DNA from 2 places in the Rhizobium sp. No.120 genome. Region 2 is predicted to be linked to the other one. Evidence: predicted binding sites of a transcription regulator. Region 2 holds the regulator's gene; the other holds the start of a gene.
The links. Region 2 encodes PhoB, which activates phosphate uptake and scavenging genes when phosphate is short. Its sites were predicted from a motif close to TGTCATNNANCTGTCAT; they were not measured.
Positions count from the first base shown of each region.

Region 1: the regulator PhoB is predicted to act here: its motif matches at 7,253-7,269, upstream of ACYJRZ_RS23500 (Orn/Lys/Arg family decarboxylase).

Region 1 is NZ_BAAJNQ010000010.1:30,614-41,094, reverse strand. It holds gene ACYJRZ_RS23525 (hypothetical protein) at 148-1,026, shown strand; gene ACYJRZ_RS23520 (ROK family protein) at 1,086-1,826, opposite strand; gene ACYJRZ_RS23515 (glucan 1,4-alpha-glucosidase) at 1,866-4,286, opposite strand; gene ACYJRZ_RS23510 (LacI family DNA-binding transcriptional regulator) at 4,416-5,414, shown strand; gene ACYJRZ_RS23505 (adenine deaminase) at 5,404-7,182, shown strand; gene ACYJRZ_RS23500 (Orn/Lys/Arg family decarboxylase) at 7,314-9,671, shown strand; gene ACYJRZ_RS23495 (N-acetyltransferase family protein) at 9,693-10,253, shown strand; gene ACYJRZ_RS23490 (hypothetical protein) at 10,292-10,481, opposite strand, start outside.
Region 2 is NZ_BAAJNQ010000002.1:402,870-413,350, forward strand. It holds gene ppk2 (polyphosphate kinase 2) at 1-719, opposite strand, end outside; gene phoR (phosphate regulon sensor histidine kinase PhoR) at 963-2,219, shown strand; gene ACYJRZ_RS07710 (substrate-binding domain-containing protein) at 2,404-3,438, shown strand; gene pstC (phosphate ABC transporter permease subunit PstC) at 3,501-4,982, shown strand; gene pstA (phosphate ABC transporter permease PstA) at 4,979-6,313, shown strand; gene pstB (phosphate ABC transporter ATP-binding protein PstB) at 6,329-7,144, shown strand; gene phoU (phosphate signaling complex protein PhoU) at 7,196-7,909, shown strand; gene phoB (phosphate regulon transcriptional regulator PhoB) at 7,941-8,624, shown strand; gene ACYJRZ_RS07740 (GcrA family cell cycle regulator) at 8,815-9,342, opposite strand; gene ACYJRZ_RS07745 (acetylornithine transaminase) at 9,768-10,481, shown strand, end outside.

The DNA.
Region 1 (10,481 bases), on a different contig from region 2:
GCGCTACACTCTTGAACTGGAAGATGCGCCGATGAAATGGCGAAAAAGTCGGGTTGCAACGAAAGGAAACCGAATGCGATATGGTACGCGTAGTCCGTCGTTGTGAATGCTTTCGATTCCGTCGATATGAATCCTGAGGAGACCGGAATGAATTCGATGCGGCGCGGCATTCTTGCTTTCTTCGGTAGCCTCATTCTGAGTAGACCATCTCCCAGCCGGGCCGTGAGCCAGCCGCCGGCGTTTGCAGCCTCTCGCTCCAGCTACAAACCGCGGCATGTGCTCTGCTTTCTCGGCGAAGACAATGGTCTTGCAAAGCTCCTGCAGAGCGCCCGTGCCGCCATCGCCCAGTTCGGCGATGGTTTCACCGCCGATGAAGACAGTTCGCAGAATGAACCGGACGACCGGATGGTCCGTTCGTTCAATATCTGCTGGGACCGTGTGAACCCCGATGCCTATGAAGAGGCCGACGAGGATGCCGTCGCCACGCATGGGTCTGTCCTTTACGTCCTCAGCCCGCCCATGACCGCCGAAACGGCAGTTGCAACATCCGCAAAGGCCTTGATGTTCGTGCAATATATGCTCGATCATGGTGCGGTCGCCGTGAAGGGCGAGACCGCGGGGGTGGCTCACGGGGTACGGCGATGGAAAGAGCTTTGCGCGCAAGGGCGCGGCGCGGGGGATTCCGATGATCTCCTGGTACTTGCCAAGACCTGCCGCCTCGCCTTTGCGCGCCGGCCCATTGGCGACGATACAGAGGGCATGGCAAGCGTAGGGAACCATCTAGTCGGATTGCCGGACGTGCTCGTTACCTTTGTCCGGAAAGACGAGCAGCAGCCGTCGACCAATGACGAACAGCTTGAAATTGCCGCTCTGATTGACGAGATCGGCGATCAGATGACACGCGAGGGTGTCGACGCAGCAGCAGCGGCTCGTCACGCCACCCTTTCCGACGACACTCGCTATGACGAAGATGAGTATAAGTTCAATCCGTTCGGGGTCGTGACCATTCGCGACAAGAAACTTTGATGACAACTCCCGTCAAAGCGATGGTTGCGGCGCCCGAAGACAGATTGGATACGGACAATCTAGAAGCTCAGCATTGAATCCTTCCAGAGGCGAAATCCTCCGAGGAACGCATTTTCGTTCTCGCCGATACGGCAGCCGGGTGGCAATTCTTTGAGCTTTTCGGCATTGCCACCGCCAATGACGATTTCATGCGGCAGCAAGGCTGCCTTCAATCTTTCGACGATCTCCTCAACCGACTGGCGCCACTTTTTCTTGCCGTATTTTTCAAGGCCCCGCTCGCCGATGAAGTCTTCGAAGGTACCCCGCTTCTTGTAGGGCAAATGGGCGAGTTCCATGGGCAGGCAAACGTGATTGGCAATCATCGCTGAACCCAATCCGGTGCCAAGGCCGAGAAACAGCATGTTGCCATCTTTGTAGTTGCCGATTGCCTGCATCACGGCGTCGTTGACAAGCTTGACGGGCTTGCCGAAAGCAGCGGAAAAGTCGAAATCCTGCCAGCCGCTTCCGAGGTTGTGCGGTTCCATAGCGGGTTTATTGTTCGAAACAGGCCCAGGATATCCCATGCCGATAACGTCATATCGCCAGTCTCCTGTCAGATCCTTGACGGCCTGGACCATCTCTTTTGCAGACATAGAAGGACCCGAGACGGCTGCCCGGCGGTCGCTGCCGGAGCTGAGACGCATTTTGACATGCGAACCGCCGAGATCGATGGCCAAGACGGCAAGCTCTTCTGTCGCAGCCTGCGCCACGGCTTTCTTCAGTTTTACGTTTGTTTTGCGGCTCTCAATTACCTCAATCATATTCGTCCACACTTTCTATCCGCGACGGCACAAATCGCACTATGACGCTTCAACGACCGGGACGGAGAAATCCTCTCCCTCCCAATGATCGGTGTCAGGCCAGTAAAAGGTAAAGGCAATAGACCCGCCTTTGGGCAGGCGTTCGCATGAAAGCTCGGCCACATGTATCCCGAAACCGTTCTGGCTCGTTTCGGTATCGCTGGCGCTGGCCCAACCGTCGAAACTCCAGCGAATGATCGCTGGCTCCATGACCTCGATTCGCAGACGTTTGCCGACGGAAAGCTGTGACAGCTTGTTGTTGAAACGCCACGGCACGAAGGATGCCGTAATCTTGTCTCTCACGTAGCGCTCGACACCTTGCGGCGGCATGTCGAAAACGGTCCCGTCTCTCAGCGAGCGCAGGAGCTTGATGTGCTCGGCATGCGCCCAGACGAGCGGCATGGCGCTGCCGGAAGGTTTTCCGAGGACGAGCTCTAGTTCCGGGATATCGGGCTGGTCCCACACCTGTTCCGGCAGCAATCCGCCCTGCCCGGCAGACTGCTCGAGTGTCTTGAGCAGCTCAAGAGCCGCTGCCGGCCGGCCGGCCGCAAGCTCATAATGAGCGCGCTCGCCTGCCAGCAACGGCCATGGCCGCCCGATGCCTGTGCCGTCGAACGGGCCGCCGTCTTCATGCTCGCCATAGCCATCGCCGGTATAACGATACCACAATGACCCTTGCGGCAGATGGCATTTGAGCTGTGCGTCTATTACCTTCACGGTGTCGAGGATGCGAGGATCGTTGGCGGCTCGCAATCCGAACCGCACCAGCGCCAGGGCATCGGGGCTGACGACACGAGCGGTTGGCAAAAAGGATTCGGCAGGCGGCCTGTTCTTGATCGGCACGAAACCATCGGCAGGCGAGCTTCCGTCGGCAATCTCAGGCGGCGCAATGCGGACATAATAGCCCTTGACTCCGAGAGCGGCGCTTTCCGCATCGCTGCTGACATAGGTCCAGCGCTCGATCTGATCGTTCCAGGCATCTGCGGTCTGCCGCAGATAATCCGCATTGTGCGTCTGATCGGCAATTTCCAGAATATCGGCCGCCGCCAGCAGAGCGGCAATCTCAACCGCCAAGGTGAATGGAGAAAAGCCGCCATCCTCCTCCCAGCGGTCCTCACCCGTAACGGGGCCGTTGACAACGACATAGCGGGCTGCACTCTCGACCATCGGCACGTAGGACAGCAGAAGATCGCCTGTGAGTATCCCTTCGCGGCGCAGGGCATCGGCAAGCAGGATCGGGAAGGCACATTCGTCCATCTGTATTCCGGTCCAATAGGGCTCGCCGTCCAGCCAGCAATTCTGCGGCCAATGCCCATCCGCTTCCTGGATGACGCGCAGATAGGCCAGAATGCGTAACGCATCCTGCGAGGCACCTGCAGCCAAGAAGCCGCCGGCGGTCTCGACCAGATCGCGCGGCCAGACCAGATGATAGCCGCCGAGGTCTTCGTCGCCCTTAGCAAAGCCCCACGGAATGGAGAGAGAAGCAACGGCCGGCCCCTCGAAAGAAAGAGGCCGGTGCGTTGCCAGAACGGCTGTCGATATCCGATAACGATTGACTTCGGGCGGCGGCGCTCTCGGTTCGTCCAAAGCCAATAGTCCGTCTTGCCATGCCCGCCAGTCGGCAACATGGCTGCGTTCGGCGCTGACATAGCCGGCTTGCAAGCTGGCAAGCGCATTGTAGCCGGCCTCTTTGGGGTGGCTTCCAAAGCCGAGCGATACGGTGGCGGTGTCGCTGCCGCCAGTGAGATCGATCTCACCGGTCAGCGCAATATTGCCGTCGGCGGCACGCGCAAAGGCCGGGTCCAAGCGGCCCTCTTTCTGCAATTGCTGCCATCCGTCGGAAATACCGACATAGCCGGCAGATGCCGTCCGCCAGCCGCCACTGACGGCAAGGGCCATCGAGACGCCGCCCGTACCCGTCGCAAAAAGCATCGGGGTGCCCTTATAGTCTCCCACCCAGCCCGTATTGCCGTAGCCGGCATTGACCAGATGCGGAGCTGCCAGCAGGTAAAGGCGATAATCGTGGATCCTGCCTTCCAGCGGCTCGAACGATATCTGCTGAAGCAAGCTGCTGCGCATCGGATCGACGATGATGCGCTTGATGATCCGATAACGGCCGTCGATTGCGGTATTCGTCAACCGATAGGCCGGAACGCCATCCTCGACCGTGGTGACGACGCTCTTCGTATCGCGCTTTTCCTCCGAAAAATAGCCATCGGGACCGGTGACGATCAATCCGATGTCGCGCGTGCAGGCGCTATCGACCCGGGGATAGTAGATTTCGTTCAGGATACCGTGGCTGAGAGTGAACCAGATGCGGCAGGCCGGCGAAAGCGCCGTGCCAACTCCGTTCTTTGCACTGGACGTCCAGCGAGGTTCGATACCATTCACATTGGGGCCGGAAGCATCGTAAAGCGCCATGCACTATCTCCTCCATCGCTGCAATCTGCTCCAATCAACGTGTTTCGGCAAGACGGAACCCAGGACGCTCTTGCAAAAGCGCACCGCTTTGCTTAATCGTTTAATCAAGAAACCGGAGCGCACTCTTGGATGGGTCAGACCCGCCCTTCTTCGATTCGAAAAATCGCAACCAAGCTGGGTGTCTCCACGGCAACGGTCTCGAATGCTCTGCGTGGCACTGGGCGGGTATCATCAGCCCTTGCGGAGCAGATTCGCCTCGAAGCGGACAGGCTCGGCTATGTGCCTGACCATGCGGCCCGCGCTCTGCGCACCGGCAAGAGCGATACGGTCGGCCTGCTGGTTCCGAATATCGGCCAACCCTTGTTTCCCGCTTTTGCCCAGGCCATCGAATGCGCCGCCAAGCGGCGCGGTATTGCCGTTCTGATCGGCGATAGCCAGGGCGATCCACAGCAGCAGGAGTTCGAAATCAGGACCATGATCGCCCGCGGCGTCGATGCACTGATTGTGATACCGACGCGCGGCACGACCATTGCACCCACGGATGTCCCGGTGCCGGTCGCCGTCATCGACAGCGCCGCCACGGTCGGCAACATCGCCGCCAGCGACCACCGTGAGGGTGGACGTCTCATCGCCCGCCACCTGCTCGAGCTTGGTCATGACCGGCTTCTCATCCTCGCCGGCCCAGAGAATTCGCTAGTGGCGCGCGAGCGCGTCGAAGGAATGAGCGAAGTCTTCCGCCAGACCGGCGTCGAACCGGCATTGCGACACAGCGATGCAACGTTCGAAGCCGGCAGCGCCCTCGGACGCGAGCTTGATCTACGGGATTTTACCGCCTGCGCCGCCGCTTATGATACCCTGGCCATTGGCTTTGCCATTGCGGTCAGAGACCGAGGCTACAGCATTCCTCACGACATATCGCTCACGGGCTTTGATGATCTGATGTGGGCTCAAATCGTCTCTCCGCCGCTCACGACCGTCCGGCAGGATCTGGAAGCGGTGGCAAACCACGCGCTCGCGTTCGTTGCCGGAGAAACCGAGACCAGCGGAATATTCCCGACAGAACTCGTCTTGCGGCGATCCACCGCGCGCCCATCCGCTTTTGCCAAGGGAGGCAGACATGCCGAATGAACCCCACGACCTCCATTCACCTGAGCTGCGCGATCGCGCCGTCCGGGCGGCATTGGGCCTTGAGCCGTTCGATGTGCTGATTGTCGGCGGAAGGCTCGTCGATGTCGCGACCTCGGAAATGAGGCCGGCCGATATCGGCCTTGTCGGCCCCTTGATCGCAAGCGTTCATGCCTCCGGGACAAGGAAGGACGCAAGGCAGACCATCGACGCTTCGGGACGATTCATCACACCCGGATTTATCGACACGCATATGCACGTCGAAAGCTCGATGGTGACGCCAAGGCGATACGCGGAAACGGTCGTCCCCCAGGGCACGACAACGGTCTGCTGGGATCCACATGAAATCGGCAACGTCGCCGGCCTCGACGGCATTCGATGGGCGCTCGAAGAAACACGGCAATTGCCGCTGCGCTTCCTGACACTGGCACCATCCTGCGTCCCCTCGGCACCTGGCCTTGAGCTTGCTGGTGCGGAGTTCCGTTCCGACGAAATGGCGACCATGATCAGCTGGCCGGAAATTTCCGGCGTTGCCGAAGTGATGAACATGCGCGGGGTCCTGGAGCGAAGCGAGCCAATGCGCGGCATTGTCGAAGCCGGACTTGCAAGCGGCAAGCGTGTTTGCGGCCATGCCCGCGGGCTCGAAGGCGCGGAATTGCAGGCCTTTGTTGCCGCAGGCATCCAATCCGATCACGAGCTTACCTCGGGTGAGGACTTGCTGGCGAAATTGCGGGCAGGCGTTACCATCGAATTGCGCGGTTCCCATGACTATCTCCTGCCCGGCGCCGTCGAGGCATTGAAAAAGCTGCCACATCTGCCGCAGACATTGACGATCTGCACCGATGACGTCTTCCCAGACGACCTCGTGAATGACGGCGGGATATCATCCGTTTTGAGACGTCTCATCAGCTATGGAATGAAGCCGGTCGATGCCATCCGCGCCGCGACGCTCAACGCCGCCATGTGGCTGAACCGCTATGATCTGGGATTGGTGGTACCCGGTCGCCGTGCCGACATCGTCATTCTGTCCGATCTCGAAAAGTTCGTCGTCGAGCGCGTTTATGCATCGGGGCGTGAGGTCGCGAGAAGCGGCAGCCTCGTTGGAGCCAGCGAGTGCATGCCCTCGGATGCCTATCGCGACACCGTAAGGCTCGAGAAGCTTTCCGCCGCCGATTTCGAGATCGAGCTGCCGGGCATGACTGATGCTCGCGTCAACACGATTGTCAGCCCACGATTCACGAAATGGGGAGAGGCAATCGTCAAAATCGAAAATGACAAGCTCGTTCTGCCTCACGATATGCTGCTGATGGCCGTCATCCATCGTCATGGTAGAAAAGAGCCTAAACCCGTCATCGGCATCCTGGAAGACTGGGGCCATTGGCGTGGTGCTTTGGCGACGACGATATCGCATGACAGCCATAATCTCACCGTCTTCGGCCGCGACCCCGCAGATATGGCTGCGGCAGCCAATGCCGTCATCGAGGCTGGCGGCGGCATGGCAACGGCGGCCGATGGCGAGGTAACGGCATTGCTTCCCCTGCCCGTCTGCGGCTTGCTGTCGGATGCACCCGCAATGGAGGTGGCCGATGATTTCGCCAGGCTGCGCGCCGCAGCTGATGCAATTGCGGACTGGATGCCGCCAATTCGCACCTTCAAGGCCGTCGTCGGAGCAAGCCTTGCTTGCAACCCCGGCCCGCATGTCACCGATCTCGGGCTGACCGACGGAACCACCCGGGACATAAGACCGCTTCTTGCTGCAAGCCGAATTTGAAGCCACGCGACACACGGCAGCCTTTGCCGATTTGGGAGAACATCCGAACCATGGTGGACCTCCTCTATTCTGTCACATCCATGTCATGAAATACGCCGACACCTCATGCGAAATCAGGAGCGGGTACCGACATGGATTATTTCAGACGTTTCAACTTTCTGTTCGCGACGCCAACATTCGACAATGAGGATCTGGAAGGCGCCCGCTACAATCAGATCGTCGAGGAGATCGAACGCTCCGGCTTCGAGGTAGTACGCGCGCGCAATCTCGAAGATGCCGAGATCGCCGTGCAGACGGATGCGGCCATCGGCTGCATGCTGGTCGACTGGGGCAAGAAGGGCCTCGAAGGAAAGACGGCCGCCCTCATCAACCTCATGCGCCGGCGCGGCCTCGAGTTCCCGATCATCCTGCTGATCCGCCGCAAGCGCTTCGAGGATGTGCCGGTGGAAGTCCTCGATTTCATCGACGGCTACGTCTTCCTATCGGAAGAAACGCCCGCCTTCATCGCGAAAAGCCTGATCAGCAGGCTCAAGCAATATGCCGAGACGCTGAAGACGCCATTCTTCGGTGCGCTTGTCGATTATGCCGAGGAAGGCAACCACCTCTGGACTTGCCCGGGGCACAACGGCGGCATCTTCTATAGCCGCAGCCCCATCGGCCGGGTCTTCATGGAGCATCTGGGTGAAGCGGTCTTCCGCGACGATCTCGACAATTCCGTGCTCGATCTCGGCGACCTCCTGACCCACGAGGGACCAGCGCTTGCCGCGCAAAAGGAAGCAGCGAAGATTTTCGGCGCTGAGAAGACCTATTTCGTGCTGAACGGCACCTCCACGTCCAACAAGGTCGCGCTCTCGGCGCTCGTGACCGACGGCGATCTCGTGCTGTTCGACCGCAACAACCACAAGGCCGCCCATCACGGCGCCTTGATGATCTCGGGCGGCATTCCGATCTATCTGCCGACCAGACGCAATGTCTATGGCCTGATCGGCCCTATGGATTTCGCTGACATGGACGAGGAGGCGCTGCGCGAGCGTATCCGCACCCATCCGCTGGTGAAAGATCCAGAAGCCTACAAGAAGCCGCGGCCGTTCCGCGTCGCGGTCGTGGAACAATGCACCTATGACGGCACCATCCACAATGCCGAGATGATCCTCAAGCGGATCGGCCACCTGTGCGATTACATCCTTTTCGACGAGGCATGGGCGGGCTTTATGAAATTTCATCCGCTTTATGCCGGGCGCTTTGCCATGGGTCTTTCCGATCTTGGCCCGGATGCGCCCGGCATCATCGCCACCCAATCCACTCATAAGCAGCTGGCAAGCTTCTCGCAGGCCTCGCAGATCCACATGAAGGATAGGCACATCACCGGCCAGAAACGCCGCGTGGAGCACCGGCGCTTCAACGAAAGCTTCATGCAGCACGCGTCGACCTCGCCCTTCTATCCGCTCTTCGCCTCGCTCGACGTCGGCGCGCAGATGATGAAGGGTCGCTCGGGCGAAGTGCTTTGGGACGACACGATCCGCCTCGGCATCGAACTGCGCAAGAAAATCCGCGCCGTTCGCCGCGAATTCGAGGAGAAGGAGCATCGCCCGGAACGCCGCTGGTTCTTCGAGCCTTTCGTGCCGGATCGGGTGGCGATCCCGGATGTGTCGAGCCCCGGCGCCGTGCATGACGTGCCGTGGGAAAGTGTCGCGACCGACCAGCTCGCAACCAATCCTGCCTTCTGGCACCTGACGCCCGATGCCTCATGGCACGGCTTTTCCGGCATGGAGCCGGGTTTTGCCATGACGGACCCGAACAAGCTCACCTTACTTACCCCCGGCTTCGACCGAGCGAGCGGGAAATACACCGAGCATGGGATTCCAGCGCCTGTGGTCGCACAATATCTGCGCGAAAACCGTATCGTCGCGGAAAAGAACGACCTCAATTCGCTGCTGTTCCTTCTGACGCCCGGTGTCGAGGCCAGCAAGGCCGGCACTCTGATCAGCGGCCTTGTTGCCTTCAAGAAGCTTCATGACGACAATGCGCTGCTGGAAGAGGCAATTCCGGAATTCTACCGTCGCCGTCCGGTTCGCTACGCGGGCGTGCGCCTGCGCGATCTCTGCGCTGAGATGCACAATTTCTTCCGCCAGGCCGATGTAAGCGCCCTGCAGACGAAGCAGTTTTCCGCCGAGCATCTGCCGCCGATCGCCATGTCGCCGCACGATGCCGCGCGCTGCCTGGTGCGCAACGATGTCGACTATCTGCCGATCGACGCCATTGCCGGCCGCATCGCGACGACGCCTTTCGTCGTCTATCCTCCGGGGATTGCGACCATCGTGCCGGGCGAGCGCCTGACGGAGCAGGCAAAGCCCATGATCGACTATCTCAAAATGTTTGAAACCTGCTTCAACACCTTCCCCGGCTTCGAAGTGGAGATTCAAGGCCTCTATCGCGAGATTGATGCATCCGGCAAAATCCGGCTCTATACCTACGTCGTCGCGGAATAGGTTGGAAAATTCGGATTGGTCATGAAGCAGGGTAAACCAATCGTCGTTCGCCCGTCCCGGGAGAGCGACGTCGACGCCATGTTGGCTATCTATCGCCGCCATATTCACCGCGGCGTCGAGGCCGGGGTTGATGACAGCGACACCCCGCAGCCGGACGATCTGCGCGAACGGCGCAAGAATTTGAAGGACAAACGCTTCCCGCATGTCGTTGCGATCGACGGAGAGAAGGTCGTCGGCTATGCCTATGTGGTGCTGTTCCGCAAGCGCCCGGCCTATCGCTATACCGTCAAGCATTCGATCTATGTGCATCACGATCATGTCGGCCAGGGCGTCGGCAGCCTGCTGATGCGCGGACTGATCGACGCCTGCGCCGCGGCTGGCTTCCGGCAGATGATCGGCTATATCGACGCGGACAATGTCGCTTCGCTCGCCTTGCACGAACGCTTCGGCTTCGTTCGCGTCGGCCTTCTGCCAGCCGTTGCTTATCGCTACGGTCGCTGGGCCGACACCGTGATGGTCCAGCGCTCGCTCGGTCCCGGCTCCACCACGCAACCGCCTCCGCCACCACTCTCGACCCGCTGAAGCAGAGCGGATTGCGGCTGCCGCGGCAAACTTGGCGCCTATGCCTGATGCTGCGTTTGAGCTGGTCTGAAGCCCAAGACGAAATTCACGACCTTCGATGAGGACATTTCGCAGGGCTTGAGAGAGAGGTTTCCTCCGGAGAGCATATACAGATTAAAGCTGACGATATCGGTCCCGCCAAGCTCTTCGCCATAGAGCCAGATCCGTTTCCCGTCGGTAGATCGCTTG
Region 2 (10,481 bases):
TCCGTATGCGTGTCCTTCAGCATGCGGTCGCGCTTTTCGCTATAATCCTTCCATTTCGGCAGCGCGGCAATATCCATAGAGGAGAGCTTCCAGACGGCGCGGGGATCGTGGCGTCGGTCGTGGAAACGCTTCAGCTGCATCTCCCGGCCGATATCGAGATAGAATTTGAAGAAATAGATGCCGTCCTGGACAATGAGCTTTTCCATCTGCGGCGCCTGCTTCAGAAACTGCTCATATTGTTTCGGCGTGCAGAAGCCCATGACCGGCTCGACGCCGGCGCGGTTATACCAGGAGCGGTCGAACAGCACGAATTCGCCCGCCGTCGGAAACTGGGCGACATAGCGCTGGAAATACCATTGGCCGGCCTCGCGGTCAGTCGGCTTCGTCAGTGCCACGACCCGCGCAAGGCGAGGGTTCATATGGGCCGACGTCGCGGCGATCGAGCCTCCCTTGCCCGCGGCATCGCGGCCTTCGAACAGCGCCATCACCCGCTTGCCGGTCGCCTGCAACCAGAACTGCACCTTGATGAGCTCGATCTGCAGCGCTTTCAGCTCATTGAGATATTCGTCTTCCTTCAGCTTCTTCTTGTAGGGATAGCCGCCAGAGGTCAGCGCCTCGTCTTCGATCCAGCTCGGGAGCACGGGGTCATCGACGTCGAATATGCGCTTGATGCCATGGATATCCAGCTCCACCGCCCGGCTTTCTGTCTTCTCCCCCATATGTCGGCTCCTCGGCTGTTTACATGGCATTAACCCTGCCGCCGGCAGCGGCAAAAAAGCTTGGCCAGAAAACTGGGACATTTATTCAATGGTTTCAAGCCCTTTGCCACCACCCTCTTTTGCCGGCTACATTTATTTTTGCCAGTTACTGGCTTCTGTGGATAGAGCCGAATACTTCTGTCATGAATCGCAGATAAGACGCGGAATCCAGCGTTCCATGATGGCAGGCGAAGGACGGCGCAGTTGGAAGACGAATGGTCATTTGTCAGGAAGTTGGCAGTCCGGCTGCGGCAGGAGAGTGCCGTGCTGGTTCTGGCGACGCTGATTGCCGCACTTGCCCTTTTCGAGGGTATCAACAACGGCGCCGTATTCTGGATCTGGGCGATAGTCATGATCGTCACGCTGCTTCGTCCGCCGCTCATCGAGCGGGTGGAGGTGCCGTCACAGGCCGAACCTGCGCCCGTCGACCCGCAAAGCCTGTTGCGCACCGCCTTTGCGGGACTGGCGGCACTCGACATGCCGATGCTGATCATCGACCGCGAGGCGTCGGTTCTGGTGCAGAACATGGCCGTCGAAAAAGCCTTCGGCGCCTTTCCGATCGGCGCACATATTTCCTCGAAGCTGCGTTCGCCGGGTCTGCTCGACATGGTGCGCGAGACCATAGCGACCAACATGCCGAACCAGATCGAGCATTCCGAGCGCCTGCCTTCGGAGCGGGTCTATGTCGTACGCATCGCACCGATTGATTTGCCTGAGATCGACAGGCAGGAAGATGCGCTCTTCCTGCTCTCTTTCCGCGACATATCGGAGCTGCGCCACATCGATCGCATGCGCTCCGATTTCGTCGCCAATGCCAGCCATGAATTGCGCACGCCTCTGGCATCGCTGCGCGGCTTCATCGAGACGATCCAGGGACCCGCCAAAGCCGATCCAAAAGCGCAGCAGCGCTTCCTCGGCATCATGCTCGATCAGACGACGCGCATGAGCAGGCTGGTGGACGATCTTCTGTCGCTGTCGCGCCTGGAGCTGAAGTCGCATATAGCGCCGGATCAGAAGGTAGATCTCGTGCCCCTGCTCGGCCATGTGCGTGACTCCCTATTGCCGCTGGCCGGTGATCTCGATGTGACCATCAATCTGCATTTGCCAGCGGGCAAGGTGGAGGTGTTGGGAGATCGAGACGAGCTGGTGCAGGTCTTTGAGAACCTGATCGAGAATGCCTGCAAATACGGCCAGGAAGGCAAGTCGGTCGAGGTTTCGCTGCTGAATGGTGCCGGCAACGCCGTTGAGGTTGTGGTCGCGGACAAGGGGCCGGGGATACCCGCGGAACATGTGCCGCGCCTGACCGAACGTTTCTATCGCGTTAACGTTGAGGACAGCCGGTCCAAGAAGGGGACTGGTCTCGGGCTTGCCATCGTCAAGCACATTCTGACCCGCCACCGCGCCCGACTGATCGTAAAGTCGGAAGTCGGAAAAGGAACCGACTTTACGGTCCGCTTCTGAAAACCTCCACCTATCCGTAGTTGGGTGGCGATTTATCCAAATCATATCAGGTATATAACCTGTCATAATTGTTTCACTCGCCTGACATAAAAGGGCGGTGTTTTCGCCAGTAAGAATGGACAGCTGAAAAAGTGGATGTGGCGTCCGCCTCAGCGCTCTTCAAAGCTCATCAGGGGGATTCGTTGTGAATGCTTTGAAAATATCCATTCTTGCGCTGGTTGCATCGGTTGCCCTTGCCGGCACTGCAGCCGCCCGCGATCAAATTCAGATCGCCGGCTCGTCGACAGTATTCCCATATGCCAAGATCGTAGCCGAAACCTTCGGTGAGACCTTTACCAATTTCAAGACCCCGGTGGTCGAATCCGGCGGTTCCGGAGCCGGCCTGAAGGAATTCTGCAAGGGTGTCGGAACGGATACGATCGACATCGCCAATTCGTCGCGTCCGATTAAGGACAGCGAAGTTGCAGCCTGCAAGGCCGCCGGTGTCGCCGATATCCAACAGATCAAGATCGGCTATGACGGCATTGTCTTTGCCTTCGACAAGAGCAATCCCGACATCAAGTTCGAACCGGTCGATCTCTACAAGGCGCTTGCTGCCGAAGTCGTCGTCGATGGCAAGCTCGTAGCCAACCCTTACAAGAAGTGGTCCGAGATCAATCCATCGCTGCCGGATTTTGAAATCGCCGCCTATATTCCGGGCGAGAAGCATGGCACCCGCGAAGTTTTCGAAGAGAAGGTGCTTGCGGCCGGCTGCAAGGCTTCCGGTGCAGCGGATGTGATCAAGGCTGCAGTCTCCGATGCCGCTCTGCAGGCCAAGAAGTGCATTGCCGTGCGCAAGGATGGCGCCGCTGTTGATATCGATGGCGACTATCCCGAGACTTTGGCCCGCATCAATGCCAACAAGCATGGCATCGGCGTGTTCGGCTTGTATTTCTTTCAGAACAATGCCGACAAGCTGAAGGTCGCCACCGTTAGCGGCATCGTGCCCTCGGGCCAGACGATCGCCGATGGCACCTATCCGGTATCGCGGCCGTTGTTCTTCTACGTCAAGAAGGCCCATCTGGGTGTTATCCCGGGGCTCAAGGAATATGTCGATTTCTTCACGAGCGATCAGATGATCGGACCGGACGGCCCGCTGGCGGAATATGGTCTCGTGCCGGCACCGGATGCTGAGCGCGACCAGATCCGCAAGGATTTCGCGGGTGGGAAGATCATGTGACTGCTGAAGGGTCGAGCACCGGCGCGGCTTTCCGCTACGCCGGCGTTCGCCGGGGAATGGGAATGAGTGTATCGCTGCTGCTACTCTGCCTGTCGGTCTTCGGCGCCTCTGCTTTCGTGCTGGGGCGTGTGAGGGCGGCTGCGCTGTCGGGCGGCAAGCCCTCGTCAATGCATTCCCGCCTCGGCTATCACGGTGCATATGCCGCCATATGGGCGGTACTCCCGCCCTTGGCGCTCGTTTGCGTCTGGCTGATCGCTAGCCCCATCGTTATCGATCGCCTGGTGACCAAATCCTTTCCCGAGGAGGTTCAGTCTCTGCCGCCGGCTGAGCTCAACCTTAGCTACGGCATGGTGCGCAGCATCGCTCGCGGCATGCGCATGCTCGATAGCCAGGAGCTTGCCGATGTCGACGGCGACAGGGCCGATCTTCAGTTGCTGCTGGCGCAGAAAGGCGTTCCGCTCGCCGTTCGCCCAACGGGCTACATGATCGACGCCGCCAACAAATATAATGGCATGCGCGAAGTGAGCCGCACGGTTATGTCGGCAGCGGCGATCGTCCTATCGCTGCTTTGCGCAGCCCATGGTATTCGCGCCATTGCACCGCGTTTCCGCGCCCGCAACCGCGTCGAGCGAGTCATCCTCGGAGCCCTGATCGTCGCTTCTTCGATTGCGGTGCTGACGACGGTCGGCATTGTCGTTTCCATGCTTTCGGAGGCGGCGCGTTTCTTCAGCATGGTGCCAGCCAGCGAATTCTTCTTCGGTACCGTCTGGGACCCGCGCTTCACCGGCGCCGGCGCACAGACCTCGGGCACCTTCGGCCTGATCCCGCTGCTGGCGGGCACGATCTATATCGGGCTCGTCGCCATGCTCTTTGCCGTGCCTATCGGCCTGTTCGCGGCGATCTACATGGCCGAATATGCCTCGGCTCGCGTTCGCTCCATCGCCAAGCCGATGCTGGAGGTCCTGGCCGGCATTCCAACGATCGTCTACGGTTTCTTCGCCCTTGTCACAGTCGGCCCCTTCCTGCGCGATATCTCCGCCGAGATCGACGGTCTGATGACCGGCAACTACAGAAGCTTCATCGAGGCACAGAGCGTCTTGACGGCCGGCTTTGTCATGGGCGTGATGCTCATTCCTTACGTTTCCTCGCTGTCGGACGACATCATCATGGCCGTGCCGCGTTCGCTGCGCGACGGCTCGCTCGGGCTTGGCGCCACGCGGTCCGAAACGGTCAAGCGCGTTCTGCTGCCAGCCGCCCTTCCGGGCATTGTCGGTGCACTGCTGATGACCGCGTCGCGGGCGATCGGTGAAACCATGATCGTGGTGCTGGCCGCCGGCGTTGCCGCACGCATGCAGCTCGATCCCTTCGAGCCGATGACGACAGTCACCGTGAAGATCGTCAACCAGCTGACGGGCGATCTGGAGTTCACCTCGCCGCAGACGCTTGTCGCCTTCGCTCTCGGTATCACGCTGTTCTGCCTGACGCTGTGCCTCAACGTCTATGCGCTCTACATCGTCCGTCGATACAGGGAGCAATACGAATGAGCGACGTCGTATCCTCCTCTCAGCTCAACATGCCGCGTGGCCTGACACCGGGTGCGTCGGTGCGCCGTGATATCGGCATCAGGCGACGCTACGCGGCCGAGCGCCGCTTCCGCGCGTATGGGATCACAGCCGTCATCTTCGGGCTTATCTTTCTTGCCGTCCTGATCTTCACAGTGGTCCGCACGGGCTATACCGCTTTCGTCCAGACTTCGATCACCTTGCCGATCGAATTCTCCGAGAAGGTGATCGACCCGACGGATAAGCGGGCCACCGATCCGAAGGTTCTGATATCAGCCAACTATCCGGTTCTTGTGCGCGACGCGCTGGTGAAGGTGCTCGGCATCGATCCGGCCAATCGCGTGCTTGTGCGCGAAGCGACGGCGATGGTGTCGGACGGTGCCAGGATCGCGCTGCGCGACAGGGTCGTTGCCAATCCCTCGATCATCGGGACGACACAGAAGGTCACCTTCTTGGCCAGCGCCAATATCGATTCCGCCAACAAGGGCCAGATCGATCTGACTGTCGACGAGAAGGACCGCAAGGTATCCGACCGCCAGGTCGCCTGGATGAAGCAACTCAGCGAAAGCGGTGCGCTTTACAAGGCCTTCAACAGCGGTCTCTTCCTGTCAGGCAATTCCAGCCGCCCGGAAGCCGCCGGTCTCGGTGTCGCGCTGATCGGCTCGTTCTACCTGATGCTGACCGTTCTCGTGCTTGCCTTGCCAGTCGGCGTTGCCGCCTCGATCTATCTGGAAGAGTTCGCACCCAAGAACCGGCTGACGGATCTGATCGAGGTCAACATCAACAATCTCGCCGCCGTCCCCTCGATCGTCTACGGCCTGCTGGGTCTCTCGGTCTTCATCAACATGATGGGGCTGCCGCGCTCGGCCTCGCTGGTCGGCGGTCTGGTGCTGAGCCTGATGACGCTGCCGATGATTATCATCGCCACGCGCTCGGCGCTACGTGCGGTGCCGCCGTCGATCCGCAGCGCGGCGCTCGGGCTTGGCGCCTCGCGCATGCAGATGGTCTTCCATCACGTTCTGCCGCTAGCTATGCCCGGCATTCTGACCGGCACGATCCTCGGGCTTGCGCATGCGCTCGGCGAGACCGCGCCGCTTCTTCTGATCGGCATGGTCGCCTTCGTCGCCAATTACCCGACATCGCCGCTCGATCCTTCGACGGCGCTGCCGGTGCAGATCTACATGTGGGCGAGCGAAGCCGAGCGTGCCTTTGTCGAAAGGACGTCCGGCGCCATCATCGTCCTTCTCTTCTTCCTCGTCGCGATGAACATCGGCGCCATCTTGCTGCGCCGCCGCTTCGAGCGGCGCTGGTAAGGGAGGGCGCACGAAATGAACATGATGACGGAAGCCGCAAGCGAAAGAGCCTTGGCCAAGAAGATGATCACGATCCCCTACAAGATGATCGGCCAGGACGTTTCGGTGTTCTACGGCGACAAGCGAGCGCTTTTCGATGTCAATCTGAAGATCCGCGCCAATACGGTCACGGCTCTGATCGGCCCTTCCGGCTGTGGCAAGTCCACCTTCCTGCGCTGCCTTAACCGCATGAACGATACGATTGAGACCTGCCGCGTCACCGGCAAGATCACGCTCGACGATCAGGATGTCTACGACGACAGCATCGATGTGGTTGAGTTGCGCGCCCGCGTCGGCATGGTGTTCCAGAAGCCCAATCCGTTTCCGAAGTCCATCTTTGAGAACGTCGCCTACGGTCCGCGTATCCATGGCCTGCATCGTTCCAAGGCCGATCTTGAGCATATCGTCGAAACCAGCCTTCAGAAGGCGGGTCTATGGGGCGAGGTGAAGGATCGGCTCCACGATGCCGGCACGAGCCTGTCTGGCGGCCAGCAGCAGCGCCTTTGCATCGCGCGCGCCGTCGCGGTCAGCCCGGAGGTCATCTTGATGGACGAGCCGTGTTCGGCGCTCGATCCGATCGCGACCGCGAAGGTCGAGGATCTCATCCACGAGCTGCGGGAGAATTTCACCATCGTCATCGTGACGCATTCCATGCAGCAGGCAGCACGCGTCTCGCAGCGTACCGCAATGTTCCATCTCGGCCACCTGGTCGAGGAGAACGACACCGATAAGATGTTCACCAATCCCGACGATTTCCGCACTCAGGATTACATCATGGGCCGTTTTGGTTGATGATGGCAGGCGCGCGGCTCCTTTCACATAGTTCACCTTGAGGATAGAAAAATGGTCTCCACTCACATTCTCTCTGCCTACGACGAAGACCTGAAGTTCCTGACCCGCCGCATTGCCGAAATGGGCGGCCTGGCCGAGCAGATGGTTAGCGACAGCGTACGCGCTCTCGTCAACAGCGATGCTGCTCTCGCGCAGAAGGTCATCTCCGACGATGTCGTTCTCGACCATGCCGAGCGTGAAGTCGGCGACAAGGCGATCGTTACCATTGCACGCCGCCAGCCGATGGCAGCGGACCTGCGCGAAATCATGGGCTCGATCCGCATCGCCTCCGATCTGGAGCGCGTTGGCGATCTCGGAAAGAACACCGCAAAGCGCGTCATCGCCGTGCAGGGAACTGGTGTTCCCCGCCGTCTCGCCCGCGGCATCGAGCATCTCTCCGAACTGGCGCTGAGCCAGCTCAAGGAAGTTCTCGATGTCTACGCGACCCGCTCGCCTGACAAGGCCGTGTCGATCCGCGAGCGCGACGAAGAGATCGACGCCATGTACACCTCGCTCTTCCGCGAGATGCTGACCTACATGATGGAAGATCCGCGCAACATCACCACCTGCACGCATCTTCTCTTCTGTGCCAAGAACATTGAGCGCATCGGCGATCATGCCACCAACATCGCCGAGACGATCTATTACATGGCGACAGGCGCGCAGCCGGAAGGCGAGCGCCCGAAGGACGATACCGCCAATACCGTCGGCGCAGTGACGGAATAATCTGGAAGCGAAGAAAGGAGACCATAGGCGCATGGTTCCGAGAGTTGCTGTTGTAGAAGACGAGGAAGCGCTTAGCGTTCTGCTGCGCTACAATCTCGAGGCCGAAGGCTTCGAGGTCGACACGATCCTCAGAGGCGATGAGGCCGAGCTGCGTCTCCAGGAGCGCATCCCCGATCTCCTGATCCTCGACTGGATGCTCCCTGGCGTGTCCGGTATCGAGCTCTGCCGCCGGCTGCGCATGCGGCCGGAGACGGAGCGCCTGCCGATCATCATGCTGACGGCCCGCGGCGAGGAAAGCGAGCGTGTGCGCGGACTTTCGACCGGCGCGGACGATTACGTCGTCAAGCCGTTCTCGACGCCGGAGCTGATGGCTCGCGTCAAGGCGATGCTGCGGCGTGCCCGCCCGGAGGTTCTCTCCACGGTGCTGCGTTGCGGCGATATCGAGTTAGACCGCGAAACCCATCGCGTCCACCGCAAGAGCCGCGAAGTGCGCCTGGGGCCGACGGAATTCCGCCTGCTGGAGTTTCTGATGTCCTCGCCGGGCCGTGTCTTCTCGCGTTCGCAGCTGCTCGACGGCGTTTGGGGTCATGATATCTATGTCGACGAACGCACTGTCGACGTCCATGTCGGTCGCCTGCGCAAGGCGCTCAATTTCTCCAACATGCAGGATGTCATCCGCACTGTTCGCGGGGCGGGCTATTCCATGGAAGCTTGAGCGGGTTGCCGCTCGGGTATCACCATTACAGCGCCACGCGTCTTTCAAGACGCGTTAAGGTCGCTGTAACATCTTAAAATGCTGCAAAATTTTCCCTTAAATCGATTCCGATTTAAGGAATTATGCAGGAGCGGCGGAAACAGAAAAACGGGCCTCGAGGGGCCCGTTTTTCTTTGTCTTGCTGCCACTTTCAGCCGTTGTTGCGCCGGCGCTCATGCACCGGCTGGTAGGCCATGCGCTGATGATAGGTGCAGTAGGGCGAAGAATCCGGGCTGTCGTTGCCGCAGAAGTGGAAGTCGTCCTTCAGCGGGTCGCCGACCGGCCACTTGCAGGTGCGTTCCGTCAGTTCCGTCAGGCCGAGGCGACGGGAGATCGGAACGACGACATTCGATGCCGGGCGATACTGGATTTCATTGACGGAATCGATCTCGATCTCTTCCTTCAGCATCGTTGCGCCCTGCTGGCGGGCGACCACCGTGCGGGTAGCGACGCGCGATCCGTAGGTTGCGGTGCGGGGTGCTGCTGCGCCGCGCTTTGGCGTGCGCGCCACAGTTGTGGTGCCGCCCGCCTTCGCTCGGCCGGGGAGGTTCAGGCGATGTACCTTGCCGATAACGGCATTACGGCTTACGCCACCGAGCTGCGCAGCGATCTGGCTGGCGCTCAAACCTTCGGACCATAGCTTTTTCAGCTTCTCGACGCGTTCGTCTGTCCAATTCATGCCCTGTCTCCGCTGTCGCGTTTCCGATGGCAGAATCCCTCACCATTGCCTCGCATGGGATCGAGGCGCGAAACGCTCTAAAATTGTGGTGACTAGTTCCGCCGCATGCAGTCTAGCAATTGGTTTTTAACCTAGTGTGAGGCTGACTCCGTGACAAGAGTCGCGGGAATCTTGAGGAATCGATTTCGAGGTTTTCCCCAACTTGCTGTCCGGGCGTGGCATTTCTGCCATAGGCGCCGCCCAACCCATCTCTTTTGCCGGCAAGCGCTTTCTCGCAACTGCTAAAACGCCAGTTTTGTTGACATCGCGGTGCAAAACATCAATAGTGCCCAGGCCGCCGCGAGGCGGCATTTTTGATTTTTTCGGACCCGTTTCATCAAAGGGAAGCGATCGGTCCTTAAAGTTGTGATCCAGGAGATATGGCCATGGCCGAGACCACGCCGCTTTATGACACCTATCTGCGCGCTCCTCTGCGGTTCGAGCGAGGCGAAGGCGTCTGGCTGGTCACTGAAAATGGCGAGCGCTACCTTGATTTCGCCGCCGGCGTGGCGGTCAACTCGCTCGGTCATGCCCATCCTCATCTTGTCGCCGAGCTGAAGGCACAGGCCGACAAGGTCTGGCACCTGTCCAACCTTTATGAGGTGCCCGGCCAGGAGAAGCTGTCGAAGCGGCTGACGGAAGTGACCTTTGCCGACAAGGTGTTCTTCACCAATTCGGGCGCCGAGGCGCTGGAATGCGCCATCAAGACGGCGCGGCGCTATCAATTCGCCAAGGGACATCCCGAGAAGTTCCACATCATCACCTTCGAGGGCGCCTTCCACGGCCGCACAATCGCGACGATCGCCGCCGGCGGTCAGGAAAAGTATATCGAAGGTTTCGGCCCGAAAGCGCCGGGCTTCGATCAGGTACCGTTCGGCGATCTCGATGCCGTGCGTGCTGCCATCACAGATGCGACGGCCGGAATCCTGATCGAGCCGGTCCAGGGCGAGGGCGGCATCCGTCCGGCCACCAACGAATTCCTGCGCGGGCTGCGTGAGATCTGCGATGAACACGGCCTGCTGCTGATCCTCGACGAAGTACAGTGTGGCGTCGGCCGTACTGGCAAGCTTTTCGCCTATGAATGGGCCGGCATCAAGCCT